2 regions of the Pseudomonas sp. GW821-FHT02B10 genome follow, and region 2 is predicted to be linked to the other one. Evidence: riboswitches for the same ligand, from Rfam matches in the RefSeq annotation. Region 2 holds a riboswitch; the other holds the start of a gene.
What was found. Region 2 has a riboswitch for cobalamin ahead of cobW (cobalamin biosynthesis protein CobW). Riboswitches for the same ligand answer to the same signal wherever they lie in the genome.
Positions count from the first base shown of each region.

Region 1 (4,383 bases), on a different contig from region 2:
ACGTACAGCTTGCTGCCGTCCTTGCTGGCAATCACGTTTTTGGTCCAGTGGTGGTTCAGCTTGCCGCCAGGCAGGTCCACCACCTTGGTCGGCTGGGCGCTGATCCTGGTGTCGCCGTCCTTGTAGGGGAAGCGCAGCAGGCGATCGGTGTCGGCGACGTACAGATCATTGCCCACCAGGGTCATGCCGAACGGCGAGTTGAGGTTTTCCAGGAATGCCGTGCGGGTTTCCGCCACGCCATCGTGATCCTTGTCCCGCAGCAGGGTGATGCGGTTCGGGCTGGGCACACCGGCCCCGGCGCGGCTCATGATCTTGCTGGCGATCCAGCCACGAATACCCTTGCTGTCATCGGGGGAGGGCGGGGCATTGGTCTCCGCCACCAGTACGTCGCCGTTGGGCAGCACGTACAACCAGCGCGGATGGTCCAGGCCTTCGGCGAATGCGGCGACCTGGGTGCCGGCGGCGGCCACCGGTTTGGCGCCTTGCGGCCAGCCGATCGCGGGCGCGATGTTCACGGTCGGGAACAGGGTCTTGTTCGGTTCGGGGAGTTTCGGCGAGGGGCCGGTGCCGTCGGAGACCTGGAGGGTGGAGGTTTCGCCACAGGCACCAAGGCCTGCGGCGACGGCGATCAGGATTGCGTATCGAAGTTTGAGCATGCTGATTTCCCTATGTATGCACGACGTCGGTGTAGTCATAGAGAAGCACAGGTCGGCGATGGTTCAACCCGTTCAGCGCGCTTCTTTGAACAGCACGGCAACGCCGGGGTGATAGTTGCCGGCTTCATTGCGCAATTTGCGGTACGCGTAGGGGAAGTACCAGGCCACGGCGCAGCAATGTTCCTTTTGCAGGTCGTCGACCATGTCCTGCAATTCTTCCGGAGTGGCACTGTGCTGGGTTTTCTGTGGCGTGACGAACAGGCAGCCAAGTTTCAGGTCGCTGGGGTAGCTGGCTTTTTTCGCGTCGCTGGCGACATCCAGCAACGGTTGGGTCAGGTGCAGGCTGTTGACCCGGGGCCAGCGCTGGGTGGTCTGGATGTAGACGCGTTCCTCCTGCGTGGCGATGTACAGGTCGGTGCGGCCGTTGCGGTCGCCGTCCTCGAGCTGTTTTTTGCTCGGTGCGTGTTCCAGGGTGACCATCTCCGCCATCCAGGCTGCCGCCGAGAGCATTCCCAGGTTGGCTTTTTCGTCGAACCAGTACGGGCTTTCGTTATCGCCGCGCACGGCGTTGTAGCGGTCGATGCAATCGAACCAGCGTTCCAGGGCAGGGCGCAGGAATTCCAGTTTCGGATTGCTGATGATCATGCCTTGCATAGGACTTTTCCTATTATTGTTGAGATATTGGAGTTTTTTAACGCGATTATGGCTATTTGATATCACTGCACTGAGTGTGGCACAAGATTGGCGTCATTTTTCCGATATGCAGCATTCGCCGATCTGCGGGGCTTTAATTGACGCTCCACCCCCAACCCTCTAACCTTCGCGACTTGTTTCAGGTGCTCTGTGGCCTTGGGTCGACAGAGTGAAACAGGGAAGCCGGTGAGTACGCGTGCCGAAGGCGCACACACGACGATTCCGGCGCTGCCCCCGCAACGGTAAGTGAGTCAAGACTGCGCCTGATGCCACTGTGTCGACTGTCGACATGGGAAGGCGCGCAGTTGGGCATTCCAGCCACTCACAAGCCCGGAGACCGGCCTGATCCATCCAACGGCATCACGGTGGGCGATGCCAGGCTTGCGCCGTCTATTCCTATTCCTGCCCCCCGTTATCCAGCCCCAACGGAGAGCTGCCCCATGACTGAATCCCCCGATCGTGACGAACGCCATCTGGCGCGCATGTTGCGCAAAAAAGCCGTGATCGATGAACGCATCGCCAACTCGCCGAACGAGTGCGGTTTGCTGCTGGTGCTGACCGGCAACGGCAAAGGCAAAAGCAGCTCGGCCTTCGGCATGCTCGCGCGGGCCATGGGCCACGGCATGCAATGCGGCGTGGTGCAGTTCATCAAGGGCCGCAACAGCACTGGCGAGGAATTGTTCTTCCGGCGCTTCCCGGAGCAGGTGCGTTTCCATGTCATGGGCGAAGGCTTCACCTGGGAAACCCAGGACCGCCAGCGCGACATCGCCGCGGCCGAAGCGGCCTGGGCGGTTTCCCGCGAACTGCTGAGCGATCCGACGATCGGCCTGGTGCTGCTTGATGAACTGAACATCGCCCTCAAGCACGGCTATCTGGACCTGGATCAGGTGCTCAGCGACCTGCAGGCGCGACCGCCGATGCAGCATGTGGTGGTCACCGGACGTGGCGCCAAGCCAGAGATGATCGAGCTGGCCGACACCGTCACCGAAATGGGCATGGTCAAGCATGCCTTCCAGGCCGGGATCAAAGCGCAAAAAGGCGTCGAACTGTGAGTGATGCCCGTCATTGCCCGGCGGTATTGATTGCCGCGCCGGCTTCCGGTCAGGGCAAGACCACCGTGACCGCCGCGCTCGCCCGCCTGCATCGCAATCAGGGACGCAAGGTGCGCGTGTTCAAGTGCGGCCCGGACTTTCTCGACCCGATGATCCTCGAGCGCGCCAGCGGTGCGCCGGTGTATCAACTGGACATGTGGATGGTCGGCGAGCAGGAAAGCCGCCGCCTGTTGTGGGAGGCCGCCGGCGAGGCGGACCTGATCCTGATCGAAGGCGTGATGGGGCTGTTCGACGGCACGCCGTCCAGCGCCGACCTGGCGCGGCATTTCGGGGTGCCGGTGCTCGCGGTGATCGATGGCACGGCCATGGCCCAGACCTTCGGCGCCCTGGCGCTGGGGCTGGCGCGTTATCAGCCGGACTTGCCGTTCGCCGGCGTGCTGGCCAACCGCGTCGGCACCCTGCGGCATGCGCAGTTGCTCGAAGGCAGCCTGACCGAGGGCTTGCGCTGGTACGGCGCGCTGTCCCGGGAGACCGGCATCGAACTGCCCAGCCGCCATCTGGGGTTGGTGCAGGCCAGCGAACTCAACGATCTGGATCTGCGTCTCGACGCCGCCGCGGCCGCCTTGGCGGACAGCTGCGAAGTGGCCTTGCCGCCCGCCGTGGCATTCGCCGCTCCCCAGGTGGTTGCCGTTGAGCCGTTGTTGGCCGGCGTGCGCATTGCCGTGGCCCGCGACGAAGCCTTTGCCTTTACCTATGGCGCGAGCCTGGATCTGCTGCGGGCCATGGGCGCCGAGCTGGTCTTTTTCTCGCCGATCCATGACGCGGTACTGCCTGAGGCAGACAGCCTGTACCTGCCGGGCGGTTACCCGGAACTGCATCACCGGGCGCTGGCGGCGAACGGCTCGATGCTCAGCGCGATCCGCGCGCATCACGCCGCAGGCAAACCCTTGCTCGCCGAGTGTGGCGGCATGTTGTATCTGCTGGATTCCCTGACCGACGTCGACGGCGAGCGCGCCGAACTGCTGGGCCTGTTGCCCGGCGATGCGGTGATGCAAAAGCGCCTGGCGGCCCTGGCCTTGCAGGCGGTGGAGTTGCCGGAAGGTTCGTTGCGCGGGCATACCTATCATCATTCGTTGACCAGCACCGAGCTTGCGCCGATCGCTCGCGGCCTGAGCCCGAATGGCGGGCGCGGCGCGGAAGCGGTTTACCGCGAAGGGCGGATGACCGCCTCTTATGTGCATTTCTATTTTCCGTCCAACCCCGAAGCGGTGGCGTCCCTGCTGGCGCCGGCAGGAGCGAGCGTGCTCGCGCGGCGCCCATGAGCGACAACGCCTTTTCCGCGGCCGAGCGCGACGCGGTCTATCGCGCGATCGCCGAGCGTCGTGACATGCGTCACTTCGTCGGTGGCACGGTCGAGCCGCAGGTCTTGCGTCGCCTGCTGGAGGCGGCGCACCAGGCGCCCAGCGTCGGCCTGATGCAGCCCTGGCGGTTCATCCGTATCAGTGACCGGTCGTTGCGCGGGCAAATCCAGCAACTGGTGGAAGAGGAGCGGGTACGCACCGCCGAGGCCCTGGGCGAACGTTCCGATGAGTTCATGAAGCTCAAGGTCGAAGGCATCAACGACTGCGCCGAGGTCCTGGTGGCGGCGCTGATGGACGACCGTGAGCGGCATATTTTCGGCCGCCGCACCCTGCCGGAAATGGACCTGGCCTCGCTCTCCTGCGCGATTCAGAACCTGTGGCTGGCGGCCCGGGCCGAAGGGCTGGGCATGGGCTGGGTGTCGCTGTTCGAGCCCGCTGCCTTGGCCCAGTTGCTGGGCCTGCCGGCCGGGGCCAAGCCGCTGGCGGTGCTGTGCCTGGGCCCGGTCGGCGAGTTTTACCCGGCGCCGATGCTGGTGCTCGAAGGCTGGGCGCGGGAGCGTCCGCTGAGTGAATTGCTGTATGAAAATTACTGGGGAGTGAGTCAATGAGTGTGGCGTTGCT
Region 1 covers NZ_JBWKVU010000005.1:25,710-30,092, reverse strand. The annotation lists gene AC07VU_RS12820 (PQQ-dependent sugar dehydrogenase) at 1-656, opposite strand, end outside; gene AC07VU_RS12815 (hypothetical protein) at 729-1,310, opposite strand; cobalamin riboswitch at 1,474-1,709, shown strand; gene cobO (cob(I)yrinic acid a,c-diamide adenosyltransferase) at 1,790-2,401, shown strand; gene AC07VU_RS12805 (cobyrinic acid a,c-diamide synthase CobB) at 2,398-3,723, shown strand; gene bluB (5,6-dimethylbenzimidazole synthase) at 3,720-4,370, shown strand; gene cbiB (adenosylcobinamide-phosphate synthase CbiB) at 4,367-4,383, shown strand, end outside.
Region 1: it holds a riboswitch for cobalamin, as region 2 does, so the genes downstream of both, cobO (cob(I)yrinic acid a,c-diamide adenosyltransferase) here and cobW (cobalamin biosynthesis protein CobW) in region 2, are expected to answer to the same signal.

Region 2 (4,383 bases):
GGAGCGGTAGCAGACCACGTCCGACTGGCTGCGCTCGCTGCGCCAGGCCAGGTCCTTGAAGCTGATGGGCCGGCTGATGATGCGCCCGTCCAGTTCCGGCAAGGCAATGTGCATCGCCAGGTCCCGCGGCCCCAGGCCCTGCTCGCTGGCGCGCCAGCCGGGTTCGTTGTCCTGGGCACAGATGGCCTGGATCACCGGGATATCGCGGCGGAACGGTCGCAGGTGCGGCGCCTCCGGGCTGGACTGGGCAAAGCCGGTGGTGTTGAGAATCACCCCGGCCTCGACTTCATCCAGCAGGTCCTCGACCACCGCCAGGCAACCGGGCTCTTTCAGGCTGGCCAGGGCAATCGGCAGCGGGTTCAGGCCCGCCGCCAACAATCGCCGGCAGAACTCATCGATAAAGGCAGTGTTGGCCGCCTGCAAATGCGAGCGGTAGAACAGCAGCGCCGCCACCGGCTGGCCGGCCCGCCAGTCGGCGTGCCAGTCGCTGAGGGCGGCGCTGCTTTTGTGCGGGTGGTAGATCGCCGTGCGCGGCAGGGTCTGCGGCTCGGACCAAGGGTAATCGCGCCCCAGCCAGCCACTGGCCAGGCAGCGGTACAGGTTCAGCGCATTGCCCATGCCACCCTGGCGCAGGAAGTGCCAGAGGCGTTCGCGGTCGCCGGCGGGCACCGTGCTCAGGTCGCTCAGTTCCGGGTCCGGACGGTCGTCGCCCGGCACCAGGATCAGCTGCACGCCGCGTTGCGCCAGCTGCACCAGTTGCTCGATGCCATAACGCCAATAGGCGATGCCGCCGTGCAGGGAAAGCAGGATCACCTTGGCGTGGCGCAGCACCTGGTCGACATACAGGTCGACCGAGGCATGGTTCTGCACCTGCATCGGGTTAGCCAGGCGAAAGCTCGGGTAGTCCTCCGGCAATTGCTGCGCCGCCTCGGCCAGCAGCGCCAGGCTGGAGTCGCCGCTGCACAGGATCACCAGCTCGGCGGGGGTCTGTCCAAGGTCGGCAATGTTGTCATCCGACACGAAACCGCCGGGCTGGGTCCTGAGCAGGTGCATGGCTTACACGCTGAGGGCGGCGCGCAATTGCGCTTCGAGCAGGGTCGCGTCCAGTTCCTGGCCGATCAGCACCAGGCGCGTGGTGCGCGCTTCATCGGCGCCCCACTGGCGGTCGAAGTGCTTGTCGAAGCGGGTGCCCACGCCCTGGATCAACAGGCGCATCGGCTTGTTGGGGATCGCCGCGAAGCCCTTGACCCGCAGGATGCCGTGCTGCACCACCAGTTGGGTCAGGGCGTCCAGCAGCAGGCTTTCGTCGGCCTGGGGCAGCTCGATGGAGATCGAATCGAAGGCGTCGTGGTCATGATCATCATGATCGTCGCCATCGTGGTGATGATCGTGATGGCTGTGGCGGCCGTCGATGTGTTCTTCCGAACCGTTGCCCAGGCCCAGCAACACGTCCAGCGGCAGGCGACCGCTGCTGGCTTCAATGACTTTCACCGCCGGCGGCAGCTCCTCGGCCACTTCCAGGCGCACCTTGGCCAGGTCTGCCGGGTTGATCAGGTCGGCCTTGTTGAGGATCACCAGGTCGGCGCTGGACAACTGGTCGGCGAACAGCTCATGCAGCGGCGACTCATGGTCCAGGTTCGGGTCAAGCTTGCGCTGGGCGTCGACCTGGTCCGGGAAGGCGGCGAAGGTGCCGGCGGCCACGGCCGGGCTGTCGACCACAGTGATCACCGCGTCGACGGTGCAGGCGCTGCGGATTTCCGGCCACTGGAATGCCTGGACCAAAGGTTTGGGCAGGGCCAGGCCAGAGGTTTCAATGAGGATATGGTCGAGGTCGCCGCGACGGGCCACCAGTTCGCGCATCACCGGGAAAAACTCTTCCTGCACGGTGCAGCACAGGCAGCCGTTGGCCAGCTCGTAGACGCGACCGCTGGCTTCTTCCTCGGTGCAACCGATGGAACACTGTTTGAGGATCTCGCCGTCGATGCCCAGCTCGCCGAATTCGTTGACGATCACCGCGATGCGTCGGCCCTGGGCGTTGTCCAGCATGTGCCGCAGCAAGGTGGTTTTGCCCGAGCCGAGGAAGCCGGTAACGATGGTGACGGGAAGTTTGGCCAGTGTTTTCATCGGATGCCCTTTGGCAAGGTGGCGGGCATACGGGACGAGAACCGCGCAGGCAACTGCACGGAAGGGTTCGCCACCGGATCACCCCGCCCGGTTGTAGTGAGAATCAGGTCCGAGGCAGGTCTCCTGGCTGACGGCGTGCCGGTCGTTCGACTGGCCAACGATGCGCCTTCCCGCCGCCTGGCAGTGGCCTTGCATCGTTCATCACCGTTTACAGTTGCGGGGGCAGCCGCGGCTTGGACCGCGTTCCCTTCTTAGCTTCGACAGACGCCGAAGAACCTCGAGAGCGCAAGGCTACGCAGAGCTTGGGGGGCGGTCAATGTCCATGCAGCACGAGGACAGGCCAATTGCGATCGAAAACGAGAACCCTTGCCAATTGACGCCCCTCCCTCGCCCATGCTCTCCTACACACCTTGTTACGGGTGCCCTTCACAGGGTGAAACGGGAAACCGGTGCGTCACAGGCCAAAAGCCTTGATCAGTCCGGTGCTGCCCCCGCAACGGTAAGCGAGCGAAGAATCAGATCCACTGTGCCAGCAGTCCGGCATGGGAAGGCGATTCTTGCAGGCGTGGCGCAAGCCCCGCCCCTCGCGAGCCCGGAGACCGGCCCGCTACACAGTCATAACAAACCCGCGGTGGGCGGGCGCTGTTAATTCCCCGCAAGCCCGTCTCGCGGGGTTTTGCTGCGCTCGATTCACCCGCTGACACACCAGAGGGAAGCGCCATGTCGATCATCAGCAGCACCAGCCACTCCAGCAGCAGTACCGCCACCCTGAGCCAACGCCTGGTCGCCGCCATCGGCGCCTCGATTCTCGGTGCGTGCCTTGTGTATTTCGCCGGCTTCTCCCATATCGAAGCGGTGCACAACGCCGCCCACGATACCCGCCACAGCGCCGCCTTCCCTTGCCACTGAGACCTGCCGACATGATCAAGCGTATCGCGCAAACCGCGGGGTTCACCGGGTTGCTGGCGGCCCTGTTGCTGACCCTGCTGCAAAGCTTCTGGGTCGCGCCGCTGATCCTGGAGGCGGAAACCTACGAGAAGGCCCCGGCCGCCCAGCATGAAGAAGCGCATGAGCATGCCGCCGGCACCGCCGCCCACAGCCACGACGCCGAAGCCTGGGAGCCGGAAGACGGCTGGCAGCGCGTGCTGTCCACCACCGGCGGCAACCTGGTGGTCGCCGTGGGGTTCGCCCTGATGCTTGCCGGCCTCTACACCCTGCGCGCGCCGAACCGTACTTCCCAGGGCCTGCTCTGGGGCCTGGCCGGTTATGCGACTTTCTGCCTGGCGCCGACCCTCGGCCTGCCGCCCGAACTGCCGGGCACCGCCGCCGCGGACCTGGCGCAACGGCAGATCTGGTGGGTCGGTACCGCCGCTTCCACCGCGGCCGGCATTGCCCTGATCGTCTTCGCCCGGAACTGGCTGCTGAAAGTGCTGGGCGTGGCCATTCTCGCCGTGCCGCACCTCATCGGCGCGCCGCAGCCGCAAGTGCATTCGATGCTCGCCCCGGAGGAGCTGGAGGCGCAGTTCAAGATCGCTTCGCAGTTGACCAACGCCGCGTTCTGGCTGGCCCTGGGCCTGATCAGCGCCTGGCTGTTCCGCCGCAAGAGCGACGATCAGTACTCGGCATGACGCAGGCCAGCACAGCGCCGACCCTGGTGGTCGGCCTGGGCTGCCAGCGGGGCTGCCCGGTGGAGACCTTGCGCACCCTGCTCGACCAGACCCTGAGCACCCACCGCATCGACCCCGGGCAGATCAAGGCCCTGGCCAGCATCGACCTGAAACGCGAGGAACCCGGGCTGCTGGCCCTGGCCGCGCAACTGGACTTGCCCCTGACCTGTTTCAGCAGTAACCAGCTGACGCCTTATGTGCTGCAACTCAGCCATCGTTCGCAGATCGCCTACGAACGCACCGGCTGTTACGGCGTCGCCGAAAGTGCCGCCCTGGCCCTGGCCGAACAGCTGGCCCGAAGCCCGGCAAAGCTGCTGGTCCCACGGCAGAAATACGCCCAGGCAACCCTCGCCTTGGCCTGCTCCGGGTAAATCTTCGATAATCCCCGCCGCTGATCATGAGCAATCTTCATCTGTGAGGTTGCCTCGCCCCTTTTTTCACAGGAGAACGCCATGACCGTCTTTTTTATCGGCGCAGGTCCCGGCGACCCGGAACTGATCACCGTCAAGGGCCAGCGGCTGATCCACAGCTGCCCGGTCATCATCTATGCCGGCTCCCTGGTGCCCGAAGCAGTGCTCCAGGGGCATAGCGC
Region 2 covers NZ_JBWKVU010000004.1:285,731-290,113, reverse strand. The annotation lists gene cobN (cobaltochelatase subunit CobN) at 1-1,053, opposite strand, end outside; gene cobW (cobalamin biosynthesis protein CobW) at 1,057-2,124, opposite strand; cobalamin riboswitch at 2,221-2,419, opposite strand; cobalamin riboswitch at 2,525-2,746, shown strand; gene AC07VU_RS11800 (CbtB domain-containing protein) at 2,845-3,033, shown strand; gene AC07VU_RS11795 (CbtA family protein) at 3,045-3,752, shown strand; gene AC07VU_RS11790 (cobalamin biosynthesis protein) at 3,749-4,162, shown strand; gene cobM (precorrin-4 C(11)-methyltransferase) at 4,244-4,383, shown strand, end outside.